Regions from separate parts of the Shewanella sp. KJ2020 genome, predicted to be linked through region 1. Evidence: predicted binding sites of a transcription regulator. Region 1 holds the regulator's gene; each other region holds the start of a gene.

Region 1 (4,823 bases):
GAAGATGGCATTATCTCTATCCATACCGAGAAGTGTGTCGGCTGTATGTACTGCGTGGCGGCATGTCCCTACAAAGTGCGCTTTATGAACCCAGAAACCAAGGCGGCGGATAAGTGTAACTTCTGTAAGGATACGCGTTTAGCACGGGGCGAAGAGCCTGCCTGTGTGACTGTGTGTCCAACCGATGCGCTTGTGTTTGGCGATGCCAATGATCCTAAGAGTGAAGTGGCCATCATGCTCAATACCAAAATCACTTACCAAGATAAAACCCATTTGGGCACTAAACCTAGGGTGTATCGCGTTCCTACCAAAAGAGGGGGGATTTGATTATGAACAATACTTGGGGCGATATGGCGCAATATGATCCCGTCACTTGGCACTGGGTCATCGCCGTTTACCTGTTTATGGCGGGGTTATCCGCGGGCAGTTTATTAATTGGCATTGGTTTGCGCTGGGCGAATAAGGAGCTCAGCGCGGGAGCCGAAAGCAGTATTCTTAAGGCGGCAGCCATTATTGGGCCTGTGGCAATTAGCTTAGGTCTAGTTTGTTTAGTGTTTGACTTAACTAAGCCATTCCATTTCTGGTTAATCTTGATTAACTATAACTTCCAGTCTGTGATGGCAATCGGGGTGTTGGCGCTGCTGGCGTATTCTCCCTTGGCCTTTGCATACGCCATTATTGTGCTGCGGGATGACTTACCAAAATGGGGTTTGGGTTTCTTAACGCCTATCGCTAAGTTACTTATGCCATTTAGAAAGCTAATGGAAGTATTGTTGTTTGTCCTCGCCATTGGCGTAGGGGCTTACACTGGCTTCTTAATTTCGGCGATGAATGCTTATCCTATGCTCAACACTGCGGTACTGCCTGCGCTGTTTTTAGTGTCAGGTCTATCGGCGGGCGCTGCGGCAAATGCGGTACTGGCACTCTTGTTGTTTAAGACCGATAGCCACGACAAGACCTTAGCCAAAATGCATGGCTTAGAATTGCCAGTGATGGCAATCGAAATCATGTTCCTGTTTATGTTGTTCTGCGCCTTGTACTTTAAGGGCGGCGCGGCGGCTGCGGCCTTAGCATCGTTAACTTCTGGGTTATGGGCAAGCGTGTTCTGGATAGGCGTTGTCGGAATTGGCTTTGGTATTCCGTTGCTGTTTATGCTACTACCCGCCGCGACTCGCCACACTAAGGGCGCGATGATTATGGTGGCCTGTGCGAGCTTAACGGGCGTACTCGCCTTAAGACACTTTATTGTGTATGCGGGCCAAAGCTACTTAAGCTAACGTATTGATGCTAGAGCAATAAGTATCACTTAAATGCGATTAAGTGATGCTCGAATGGATGACAGCTCGTATCCACAGCAACAAAAAGCACCGTTAAACGGTGCTTTTTTTATGGCTGCGATTGGTTGCAATTGGCAGGAGGTTATTGCGGTAATAACTCAATCACTGATTTGACCGTGAGCACTAAGGCGCTGATAGCGCAGAGGGCTAAGGTCGCCATCTTGGTCTTATGTTTATCCACATTTCCCACCAGTTTGCCCGCCACGAGATAGCCTAAAAAGACCGAGGGCAATAGCATTAGCGACAGCCAAAAGTGCTTGATTTCGAGTAGGCCCGTCACCCCAAGAATCGCCAAGGCAATGGTCGAACTAAAGATAAAGAAGGCCGATAGTGCGGCACGAAATTGCGAGGCATCTTTACCCGATAATAAAATTGCCATCGGCGGCCCACCAATAGCGGCAATATTGCCAAAAATCCCCGAGACGACACCCGCGCCGAAGAGGGTTTTCTTATTTACCGGCAGGCTGAATTTATACAGGCTGAGGATAACTGCGACAGTCACAATGGCGGCAATCGCAAGGCCAAGGATAGCTTGAGGTGCAAATAGCAATAGGCTTGCGCCGATAAAACCGCCGGGCACGCGACCTAGGAGCGCATATTGCAAGCCATTGAATTCTAAGTGGCCGCGCTCACGCAATAGGGTGAGTAGCGCGATGGAAAATCCCATCACAATTACGGGGGCGGGCACTAATTGGGGATCGACAATATAGAGTAAAGGGCTGGCAACCACGGCAAGGCCAAAGCCAATCAGACTCTGGGTGAGGGCCCCTAAAAACACAATCACAGACGCGATGGCAAGCGTTTGTGGATCTATCAAGGAAAACATAGGATTCCATCAAAACAAAATAGGGATCGTTACTTTAGCCCACCACAGTGGATGAGCATTAACGATCCCTAATAATTAGTTACGGCAGGATTATGGACGCCTGAGCGTTACTCCATGTCTTCCCACTCTATTCCCATTTCGTCCATCAGGCGTTTAGCTTCTGCTGGAATACTGTCGGGGCAGTCCTTTGAGAGGTCGGCATCATCAGGCAATGGCTGGCCTGTATAGGCATGCAAGAATGCCTCACACAACAGCTCGCTGTTGGTGGCGTGACGCAAATTATTGACCTGACGACGAGTACGTTCGTCCGTGAGGACCTTAAGCACCTTGAGCGGAATAGACACAGTAATTTTTTTTACTTGTTCATTCTTCTTGCCATGTTCAGCATAGGGGCTGATGTATTCCCCATTCCATTCAGTCATTGACTCACCTGTTATAACGCTAAATTCGGGGCAGATTTTAAACCCTTACAAACAACAGTCAAATTATTGCTACTATTTCTTGGGGATTGCAAACAGATTTCTTTATGTTTAGACGTCTAAACGTCTTAACGCCTATTGACGATAGGGTTGGGCTTAGGTACATTTAGACGTCCAGACATCTCTATCAGTCTACCGAATTTAGGAGTCCACCCATGGCAGAGCGTCAATTAGCCACACTGGCAGTGCGTCAGGGTATCGAAAGCGATACTCAATATGGCGCAGTTGTGCCACCGATTTATTTGTCGACTAATTACGCCTTCGATGGTCATAAAAATCCCCGCGAATTTGATTACAGCCGTTCAGGCAATCCAACTCGCTGCATTTTAGGTGAAGCATTAGCCCAATTAGAAAAGGGCGCGACTGGCATAGTGACCTGCACTGGCATGGCGGCCATTACCTTAGTGGCGACTTTGCTTGGCCCCGATGATCTATTGGTCGTGCCCCACGATTGTTACGGCGGTTCCTACCGTTTATTTACCAACTTGGCGAAGAAAGGCCAGTTTAAGCTGATTGTGGTCGATCAAACCGACAGCCAAGCGTTAGCCGCCGCTATCGCGCAGAATCCTAAGATGGTGTGGCTCGAAACCCCATCGAACCCGTTATTGCGTGTGGTGGATATCGAAGCCATTGCCAAGGCGAGCCATGAGGTCGGCGCACTGGTGGTGGTTGATAACACCTTTTTATCGCCGATATTGCAACAACCCCTATTGTTAGGCGCGGATATCGTTATCCACTCCACTACTAAATATATCAATGGTCACAGCGATGTGGTTGGCGGCGCTGTGGTCGCCAAAGATGCACAAATCGGTGAAAGCTTACATTGGTGGTCGAACACTCTAGGTTTAACGGGCTCAGCATTTGATAGTTACTTAACCCTGCGCGGCCTACGCACTCTCGCTGTGCGCATTCGCGAGCATCAAGCCAATGCCCAGCGCATTGTTGAGGTATTAACCCAAAGCCCTGTGGTGAGTAAAGTTTATTACCCAGGGCTTGCGGATCATCCAGGTCACGCGATTGCCGCCAAGCAACAGAAGGGCTTTGGCGCTATGCTGAGTTTTGAGCTTAAGGGCGGCGAGGCCGAAGTGGTGGCCTTTTTAGGTGCACTCAGCTTATTTAGCGTGGCGGAAAGTTTAGGTGGCGTCGAAAGTTTAGTGGCCGTGCCCGCCACTATGACCCACAGAGCCATGGAGCCGCAGGCGCGCTTCGAGGCGGGCATTAAGGACACCCTATTACGTTTATCGGTGGGTATTGAAGATGCCGCCGATTTAGTTGCAGATATTCAAGCAGGATTAGCCGCCGCTGCGGCTTGTCAGTAGAGGAATAATAGATGGCACGTTGTCACTTACATAAATTTGGTGGCTCCAGTTTAGCGGATGCCGATTGTTATCGTCGAGTCGCCCATATCCTGTTAACCCACGGTCATAGTGATGATCTTGTGGTGGTCTCTGCGGCAGGTAAAAGCACGAATTTCCTGTATAAATTATTAGCGCTGCGTGATGCGGGTCAGCTATGGCAAGAAGAATTACAAGTGCTGATCAGTTACCAACAGGGGTTGATTGAGCAGTTGTTATCAAATGAACAAGCCCGGGATCTGCGTGAGCGTTTGGCCACTGATAAAGCGCAACTTATCAGCTTATTATCCTTAGATACCCGCAATGATTACCAAATCAACCATGTGGTGAGCTTTGGCGAACGTTGGTCGGCACGTTTAATGGCGGCGCTACTGCGTGAATCGGGCGTGGCGGCAAGCCATGTGGATGCCTGTTCAATTTTAGTGGCCGATGAAGCCGCTGTGCCACAAATTCGGGTACAAGAATCCCGTGCTAAAGTACAAGCCCTATTAGCCGCCCATCCAAATGAGCGCTTAGTGATCACAGGTTTTATCTGCGCTAACGAGCGCGGCGATACCTTGTTACTCGGTCGAAATGGTTCCGATTTTAGCGCCAGCCTTATTGCCAGCCTTGCCGATATCGAGCGCGTGACCATTTGGACCGATGTGGAAGGGGTGTTCAACGCCGATCCTAATAAAATCAACGATGCCAAGTTACTGAAAAGCATGTCACTTGCCGAAGCCGATCGCCTAGCGCGTTTAGGCTCGCCAGTATTGCATTCGCGCACTCTACAGCCGCTATTCAATACCGAAGTGAGTTTAGCGGTGCGCTCAAGTTATGCGTCGCA
Region 2 (4,823 bases), on a different contig from region 1:
GTAATTCATCGAGCATAAACCGCGCAAGGTTTTGATAGTCTCCCTCTGGCTTGCTATAAATACACTGTTTAAAGAGGGAAAAGTCTAATGGATACAAGGTGCCAGAAGTGAAGAGTGGGGTTTCATTCATGGAGCTGACAATAATCTCAAAACCTGAGTGAATCGATTGGATCACAAACACGCTGGTCGCGCTATAGAAGCTTTTGATCAATTCGCATTGGTGCATCCAACGCCCAAAATTGACTTGTTGATGATCGCTGTCGAGCAGACTCACATTAGGATTGATAGTATCGGGCAGCATAAAGTCGCCTAGCAGTGGCTAAATATGCATTAAGTTTGGGAAACAAAAGGATAATTAGCAAATCTGTACGGTAAAAAAGCCATAATAACCTGCACCTAATATCGGGGTTAGTGTTTGGCTCCTGTATACTGGCGCATCCCCTGTTTCGGCAAAAGGAAGAAAATTGCGGTGAAGATACGATTGGCTACACTACAAGATATTGATTTATTAGTAAAATTTGAAAGAAAACATCTTAATGATGAGCTAGCGTCGGCCAATATGGGGCTGCAAGGACAAGCGTTTTCCCACAGTGAACTGACTGAATTAGTGCAGCACCATTGGATTGTGGTAGCACAGTTAGAGCAGCAGATAGTCGGTTATGTGATTGCTGGCCGTTGGGGATTTTTCGAACATTGGCCCATTTACCGCACCATACTGAATCGTTTACCCCAACTCGATTGGCATGGGCCTAAAATAACTAAGGCAAATTCATGCCAATACGGGCCTATTTGGGTGCAACAAGCCCACCGTGGGCAAGGTGTTTTCGAGGCGTTAGTCAGTGAAGTTCGCCGTCAAGTTGCTCCCCATTTTAACTATATGCTGACCTTTATTGCCGAAGACAATGAGCGCTCCTTTGCCGCCCATTCAGGTAAGGCCAAGATGCAAGTTTTGGACTTTTTCACTGTCTCTGCCAGAGATTATTATTTAATGGTGGCAGAAACACAGCGGTAATCGTTTAGATTCCCTTGGAGATAAATACGTGACTATACAATTTGTTGAGTCCCTATTAGCAGCCTACGCCGGGGTTACGCTATCGGCTTGGGATAATCTGAGGCTGGTCCTATCCGAGTGCTCTCACCATGGCTTTGAGGCGAAGGGATTTGAAGTCGAGTTTGCCGCTGACTCTAATCTATCGCGCTATTATTGGGTTCAAATTGGAGATATTTGGCTCGATTGCGGCAGAACCAATGCCTATTCGGCCGCGATAACGCAACTAACCGATGAGCAAGTGAGTTGTATAAATGCCAAGCAGTCACTGGCGTGCGCCATTTTATCCCAGGAGCAGTTGGGTTTACTCTGCATGCAAAATGCCCATTTCGATCATTGCTAGGTGCAGTTGTTCATCCACAGGGATATGGGAATGTCACTATAAATTGGGAACATTATTGACTATGTGATGGTGACATTCGCCCCACAAATTTCAGACATAAAAAAACCGCTGGGTAGCGGTTTTTTATATTGCAATCTTAGCGAGTCGTAATCGAAATAATTACAGCCCAGCGTCAGCGCGCAGTGCTTCGGCTTTATCTGTCGCTTCCCATGGGAACTCGTTGCGGCCAAAGTGACCGTAAGCGGCAGTTGCCTGATAAATTGGGCGAGCCAGATTTAACATTTCAGTCAGGCCATATGGACGCAGATCGAAGTGTTGACGCACTAACTTGATCAGCACTTCTTCAGACACTTTACCCGTACCGAAGGTTTCGATGCTGATGGATGTTGGCTCTGCCACACCGATAGCGTAGGACACTTGCAATTCACAACGGTCAGCCAGACCCGCAGCAACGATGTTTTTCGCTACATAACGGGCAGCGTAAGCGGCGCTACGGTCAACTTTTGATGGATCTTTACCAGAGAAAGCACCACCACCGTGACGTGCCATACCGCCGTAGGTATCAACGATGATCTTACGACCCGTTAAACCACAGTCACCCATAGGTCCGCCGATAACGAAACGGCCAGTTGGGTTGATAAAGTATTTAGTGTCTTTGCTTAACCACTGGGCAGGCAGAACTGGCTTGATGATGGTTTCCATCACGCCTTCGATCAAATCTGCTTGGGCGATATCAGGGCTGTGCTGGGTTGAAAGCACGATCGCATCGATACCGACAATCTTGTTGTTTTCGTAGGCAAAGGTGACTTGGCTTTTCGCATCGGGGCGCAGCCATGGCAGAGTGCCATTTTTACGTACTTCTGATTGACGCTTCACTAATGCGTGGGCATAGGTGATAGGGGCGGGCATCAGAATTTCGGTTTCGTTGCTGGCATAACCAAACATTAAACCTTGGTCGCCGGCGCCTTGTTCTTTAGGATCGGCGCGATCAACACCTTGGTTGATGTCAGGAGACTGTTTACCAATGGCGTTTAATACGGCGCAAGAATCGGCATCGAAGCCCATATCTGAATGGGTATAGCCAATTTCACGAACCGTTTTACGGGTCAGCTCTTCAATATCAACCCAGGCAGAGGTAGTGACTTCGCCACCTACTAATACCATGCCGGTTTTGACATAAGTTTCACACGCCACGCGTGCTTTTGGATCTTGGGCCAGAATTGCATCTAGCACAGCATCAGAAATCTGATCTGCAATCTTATCGGGATGACCTTCTGAGACCGACTCAGAAGTAAACAAGTGCTTTGCCATAGTAGGAAAATCTCGTCGTTAGCATTCAAACGTGTAGAAGCATCTACATCTAGACGGCTATTTTAGTGGAAATTCACTTTGATGACACCCCCTAAACTAAATATTTGTGTGTAAAGTGAGGTAAGCCCCAAATCGGGGAGCGTTTGTGGTTTTTGAGTCTCTGCTCTAACCTAATGAATTAATAGCAGTATGTGGGTTTTCGTCCCGATGAGTTGCGTTAATCCTCGCTAGGCAGAAGTAAAACTAAGCTTGTGGCTTGAGCGCTCAGTGATTCGATGTGAAAACTAATGCCTATATTTGAATTATTGTATGACAAATATGTTTAATGTGTTTTAAGATGAATTAGCCTAAAGCTTCTAAGGTGTAATCCACCAGACTGGGCATTGGATTGCAATTTTCGTTTGCGTCGCTTCGCTATGTAGGGGAAAATATGCGTCCAAATTGCCCGCTAGACCCCACAAATTAAGCAGGAGAGAGCATGTCTTCCCGTAAAGTACTCGCCAACGCAATCCGTGCGTTAAGTATGGATGCAGTTCAAAAAGCAAACTCAGGCCACCCCGGCGCCCCTATGGGCATGGCAGACATTGCGCAAGTGCTGTGGAATGATTTCCTTAAGCACAATCCGAACAATCCAAAATGGGTAGATAGAGATCGCTTTATCCTCTCTAACGGTCACGGCTCTATGCTGATCTACTCTTTATTACACCTAACAGGTTATGACTTGCCAATCGATGAACTGAAGCAATTCCGTCAGTTACATTCAAAAACCCCTGGTCACCCAGAATACGGTTATACCCCAGGTGTTGAAACCACAACGGGTCCATTAGGCGCAGGTATCAGCAACGCAGTGGGTATGGCGATTGCCGAAAGAACACTCGCGGCGCAGTTTAACCGTGATGGTCACGACATCGTCGACCACTACACTTACTGCTTCTTAGGCGATGGCTGCTTGATGGAAGGTATTTCCCACGAGGCTTGTTCTCTTGCGGGCACTTTAGGCCTAGGTAAACTGATCGCATTTTGGGATGACAACGGCATCTCTATCGACGGCCATGTTGAAGGCTGGTTTACCGATGACACGCCAAAACGTTTCGAATCCTACGGCTGGCATGTGATTGCCAACGTCGATGGCCATGATAGCGATGCGATTCACGCGGCTATCGCAGCGGCTAAAGCGGTCACCGACAAACCGACTATGATCTGCTGCAAAACCATTATCGGTTTTGGTTCGCCAAACAAATCTGGCAGCCACGATTGTCACGGCGCGCCATTAGGCGATGCAGAAATCGCCGCAGCCCGTGAATTTTTAGGCTGGCCACATGCACCATTTGAAATCCCTGCCGATGTTTACGCAGGTTGGGATGCTAAAGAAGCGGGCGCTGCCCGTGAAGCCGCTTGGAACGAAAAATTCGCTGCCTACGCTAAAGCTTATCCAGAACTGGCGGCAGAATATGAGCGCCGTGTACTGAAAGGCGAATTACCTGCTGATTTTGAAGAAAAAGCTCAGGCATTTATCCAGGCTTGCCAAGATAAAGCCGAAGGTATTGCGAGCCGTAAAGCCTCACAAAATGCTATCGGAGCCTTTGGTGCTATGTTACCTGAACTGCTTGGTGGCTCTGCCGACTTAGCGGGTTCTAACTTGACCTTATGGTCAGGTTCTAAAGGTATTCAAGACGATGCTGCAGGTAACTACGTGTACTACGGTGTGCGTGAGTTCGGTATGAGCGGCATTATGAACGGCGTGTCACTCCACGGTGGCTTTATCAACTACGGCGCAACTTTCATGATGTTCATGGAATACGCCCGTAACGCTGTACGTATGTCGGCGCTGATGGGCATTCAAAACATCTTCGTTTACACCCATGACTCTATCGGTCAAGGTGAAGATGGTCCAACGCATCAACCCGTTGAGCAATTAGCTAACCTGCGTATGACGCCAAACATGGCTGTATGGCGCCCCTGTGACGCGGCTGAAACCGCAGTTGCGTGGAAAGCAGCAATTGAACGTCGCCATGCTCCAACATCACTGATTTTCAGCCGTCAAAACCTCAAGGCTCAAGCTCGCACCGCTGAGCAATTAGCCAATGTGGCAAAAGGCGCTTATGTGCTTAAGGATTGCGC
Region 3 (4,823 bases), 270 kb from region 1:
AAAACAGCCCGACCTTCTCAGCCTTTTTGCATGGAGTGAAGCAGAGTTTCTTAAATACACGGAGGGCAGTGCTATTCGCCGCATCGGCCATAAACGCTGGCTAAGAAATATCGCCGTTGCGCTAGGTAATGCTCCGACAACCCCCGACATCATTACCGCACTTAAGGCCCGCAATGACGGCGAAGATATCGATGAGATAGTGCGTGAGCATATCGAATGGGCACTTAAAGCCCAGCTATTGCGCCTAGCTGAAAGCGAGGCAACAGCCCAACAAAAAGCCCGCCGTAAAACCGATCGCATAGTGCGAATTATCGAGAAAGGTTTACCACGGGATGCCTAAGTTCAGGTTCAGGTTCAGGTTCAGGTTCAGGTTCAAGTTCAAGTTCAAGTTCAGGCTCAATTTTCCTAGCCATCTAAAATGGCAGTAAAAAACCAGATATATCAATATCTGGCTTTATATGGATAATGCCTAATTCCTAAAACTACACCCTTAGCCAAGGCGGCGACGCAATTCGCGGGTCGCATCGACCATGTTCTTCAGCGCAGGTTCTACCTCAGCCCAAGTGCGGGTCTTAAGGCCGCAGTCGGGGTTAACCCAAAGTTGGCGCACAGGCACTTTTTGCGCAGCTTTTTCGATAAGCTGCACCATGGCCTCAACACTTGGGGTATTGGGCGAGTGGATATCGTAAACGCCTGGGCCAATTTCATTTGGATATTCAAAATCTTCAAAGGCGTTGAGCAGCTCCATGCGTGAGCGCGAAGTCTCTATGGTGATCACGTCCGCATCCATGGCGGCAATCGCGGCAATAGTGTCATTAAACTCGCTGTAGCACATGTGAGTGTGGATTTGGGTTTCATCCACCACACCCGCCGCACTCAGTTTAAAGGCATTGACCGCCCAATCTAAGTAAGCCTGCCACTCGCTTTGTTTTAATGGCAACCCTTCACGGAAGGCGGGCTCATCAATTTGAATAATGCCAATGCCCGCATTTTGTAAATCCACCACTTCATCACGAATCGCCAGCGCCAATTGGGTGGCTATGGTATCGCGGCCGATATCTTCACGGGCAAACGACCAATGCAGAATCGTCACCGGACCCGTTAACATGCCTTTGACAGGCTTGTCGGTAAGACTCTGGGCAAACTCAGCCCAATCAACCGTCATGGCCTTAGGGCGACTCACATCACCATAAATCAATGGTGGCTTAACACAGCGAGAACCATAGCTCTGCACCCAACCATTTTTGGTAAAGCCCACACCTTCGAGCTGCTCACCGAAGTATTCCACCATATCATTGCGCTCGGCCTCACCGTGCACTAGCACATCGATACCAAGTTTAAGCTGGCGATCAATAGTATCTCGGGTCACTTGCTGCAACTGCTCGGTATATTGGGCATCGCTTAGCTCACCCTTGCGCCAGCGGCTACGTAGTCCGCGGATTGCCGGTGTTTGTGGGAATGAGCCGATGGTAGTCGTTGGCAACAATGGCAAACGATACTTACGCTGCTGCACCGCTTGGCGCTCACTAAACTCACTCACACGCTCATAATCGGCTTGAGTGAGTGCCGCAACACGGGCGATCACTTTAGCATCCGCCGCCTGCGCCTTGGCCTCACGGCGTGCCAAACAGGTGTTCACTATCTCTTTGGCCGCGAGAGACTCAGGGGCCTGCAACAATTGGCGCACATTAGCCAATTCCAACAGCTTTTGCTTAGCAAACGCGAGCTGCTGACGTAGCATCGGGGCGAGCGTTGTCTCCACCTCTAAATCCACAGGGCTGTGAAGGAGTGAACAGGAGGTGCCAATCCATAAACGCTGGCCTAAGTCTCTGGCAACACTGCCTATGCGCTCGACAATCTGATCAACCTCTGCCGCCCACACATTGCGGCCATTGATTACACCAACAGACAGAATTTGATCTGGTCTTAAGGCATTGGCAAACAAGGTCAATTGCTCAGGCGCAGTCACTAAATCTAAGTGCAGACCGGCAACAGGCAGCGCGGATACCAAAGCCTGATGATGGCTAATGCAGCCATAGTAACTCGTGAGTAAAATCTTCACTTGAGCCGTTTTAAGCGCTTGATAGGCTTGGCTAATCGCCGCTTGCCACTCATTAGTCAATTCGAGTGCGAGGATTGGCTCTTCAAGTTGCACCCAAGTCACGCCCTGCGCAGCAAAACGCGCAAGAATGTCGGTATAAGTCTTTAATAAATTAGGCAATAAACTCAGTTTATCGAAATCTTGGCCAACGGTTTTCGCCAGATACAAGTAACTCACGGGGCCTAATAACACGGGCTTGGCCTGATAACCCAGTGCCTGTGCCTCGGCCACTTCATCAAAAAACTGCTCATAGGCGATAGAGAACTCTTGGTCTTGCTTAAGCTCTGGCACTAAGTAGTGATAGTTAGTGTTGAAATACTTAGTCATTTCCGAGGCTGGCGCATCGGCGCCACTTGGCGCACGGCCACGGGCAACGCGGAATAAGGTATCGAGATCGATAGCACCTTCACCGCGGTGGCGATCAGGAATGGCGTTAAGGGTCGCACTCAGGGTTAACACTTGATCGTAAAAGGCAAAATCACCCACTGGTACTTGCTCAATCCCCGCAGCCACTTGCCATTGCCAATGGGTGCGGCGCAACTCCTTAGCCACTTCATGCAGCTCGGCTTGAGTGCTCTCACCGCGCCAGTATTTTTCGAGGGCAAACTTCAGTTCACGACGACGCCCGATACGGGGAAACCCAAGACTGTTTAATTGCATACCATATCTTCCTTTATTTGAGATAAGCCATATTCGGCACTTGCACCCAGTCGATGGTGTTTTCTTGGCAACTTTTCGCATTTAAGCCTAGATAAATCACAATGGGCGTCTGGACGTCTAGAAGTTTATTGTGATAGTCTCTATGCCAGCAATCGAATTGATTTCAAGCACAACATGAGCGAAATTCACTTGGAGTGATCATGATCGAACTAAGACATCTGCGAACCTTAATGGCCCTGAAGGAAAGTGGCAGCTTGGCGGGCGCAGCCAAAAAACGTTTTGTCACCCAATCGGCTCTCTCCCATCAAATTAAGGAGTTAGAGCAACGAATTAACTCGCCTATTTTTGTGCGTAAAAGTAAACCCCTCTCCTTTACCCAAGAAGGCGCACGCCTGTTGCACCTCGCCGAGGAGATCCTGCCTAAGGTGTTGGAGACGGAAACCGATCTGAAAAATGGGCTGGAGACCGAAACCAATCAGCTAAGAGTGGGAATTGAATGTCACAGCTGTTTTCGCTGGTTAATGCCAGTGATGGAGCAATTTAGGCGAGATCATCCGCAGGCCGAGTTAGATCTTTCCAGCCGCCATCTATTCGACTCGCTCAATGCCCTAGAAATGGGTGAACTCGATATAGTGCTCACCTCGGATCCCGTGCCAGGACATTCACTCGCCTATCAGCATTTATTTGATTTTGAAGTGAAGTTAGTAGTTGCCAAGGATCATCCCTTAGCGAAAGAAGCCTATGTCACGCCAAAGCAGTTAGCGCGTTTGCCTATTATCAGTTATCCAGTACCACTGGCGCGTTTAGATATTTACCGCCACTTCTTAGAACCCGCAGGTGTAGAAGCGGGTGAGCAAAAGACCTGTGACTTGACCATGATGTTATTGCAACGCATCGCCTGTAAGGACGGTATCGCCGCCCTGCCCAATTGGTCAATCAACGAAGGGCATGGTTTAAGCCTCGCCTCCGTCAAACTGGGGCAAGAAGGCTTAAAACGCCCACTATTTGGCGCCTACCGCCGCCACAGCGCGAACTCGGCCTTAGTGCAAAACTGGCTGCAACTGGTGGCAAGTGAAGGGTTAGCTCGCCAGCAAAAAACCAATTAAGCTTTGAAATCGATAACAAAAAAGCCTGCTATTGCAGGCTTTGTTATTATCAGAAGAACTTACAGCGGATTAAGCAATAAACCGCGCATTGACAATACTCGGCGCAGAATTAACCCCGGCGAATTTGGATTACGGGTCTGGCGCAAATTATGGGCGATCATAAACTCTTGGCGCAGATCTTGGTCGAGATCTAAGGCCTCAAAAGCTTCGATAGTCAAGGTTTGCTGCTGGTTATCAATCAAAGACTTAATCACGCTTAACGGGAAAGACTCCTCCGAACTGGCATTCAAATAGGCAAAGGCGGTGAGTGCAATAATTTGGCCAAATACACTAAATAACGCTAGGGTTTGCACTTCATCGGGATCGACATCGATCCCCTTCATTTCGGCTAAACTATCAACCGCATCGGTGGCGATATTTTCGGTTAATTTCCAATAACCTTGCACTAACTTCTTATAGGGTTGTGGCAATTCATCGAGGCGTTCTTTCAAATAAAACGTGAAGGCATAGCGGTAGATATTCACTTGGCCTAAACGGATTAGGGCATCTTTTAAGGAACGTGATTTAGGATTCACTACGCCAGAAGCCTGCGCCGAATTACTACGCATCAACATATGCGCCGACAATGCCGGATCGCTCGAAATAATATCGATCACATTACGAATATCGCCTTCGGCAAGGATCGCCTTTTTGAGCGGAATAAGAATTCCTCGGCGGCCAATCACTTGCTCTTCATTCGCTATGATGGCTCTCACTTGAGTAAAAACCTGTTGCTCAAGATCTGTCATAAGACACTTTACACCTGTTAATTAGCTATAAGATGATTCGAATACCGCTCACATCATACCCAAACTACAAAGAATTTCAGCCCTAAGTCGCAGAATAATTGTGACAATCCTTAAGAGTGGTGGATCCACAACGCAAGCTGCAGCTTTCCCCTCATAAATATAGGGTTA

Evidence for each region. Region 1 encodes MetJ, which represses methionine synthesis genes. Its sites were predicted from a motif close to TAGACGTCTAGACGTCTA; they were not measured.
Region 2: the regulator MetJ is predicted to act here: its motif matches at 2,745-2,762, upstream of metK (methionine adenosyltransferase).
Region 3: the regulator MetJ is predicted to act here: its motif matches at 2,872-2,889, upstream of metE (5-methyltetrahydropteroyltriglutamate--homocysteine S-methyltransferase).

The regions. Positions count from the first base shown of each region.
Region 1 is NZ_JAKUKD010000015.1:317,120-321,942, reverse strand. It holds gene MJO46_RS10440 (4Fe-4S dicluster domain-containing protein) at 1-327, shown strand, start outside; gene nrfD (NrfD/PsrC family molybdoenzyme membrane anchor subunit) at 330-1,277, shown strand; gene MJO46_RS10430 (sulfite exporter TauE/SafE family protein) at 1,420-2,163, opposite strand; gene metJ (met regulon transcriptional regulator MetJ) at 2,271-2,585, opposite strand; gene metB (cystathionine gamma-synthase) at 2,798-3,961, shown strand; gene MJO46_RS10415 (bifunctional aspartate kinase/homoserine dehydrogenase II) at 3,973-4,823, shown strand, end outside.
Region 2 is NZ_JAKUKD010000030.1:138,143-142,965, forward strand. It holds gene MJO46_RS16010 (GGDEF domain-containing protein) at 1-301, opposite strand, end outside; gene MJO46_RS16015 (GNAT family N-acetyltransferase) at 470-1,012, shown strand; gene MJO46_RS16020 (hypothetical protein) at 1,041-1,391, shown strand; gene metK (methionine adenosyltransferase) at 1,551-2,702, opposite strand; gene tkt (transketolase) at 3,181-4,823, shown strand, end outside.
Region 3 is NZ_JAKUKD010000015.1:44,615-49,437, forward strand. It holds gene queG (tRNA epoxyqueuosine(34) reductase QueG) at 1-340, shown strand, start outside; gene metE (5-methyltetrahydropteroyltriglutamate--homocysteine S-methyltransferase) at 491-2,761, opposite strand; gene MJO46_RS09225 (LysR family transcriptional regulator) at 2,962-3,867, shown strand; gene MJO46_RS09230 (HDOD domain-containing protein) at 3,927-4,655, opposite strand.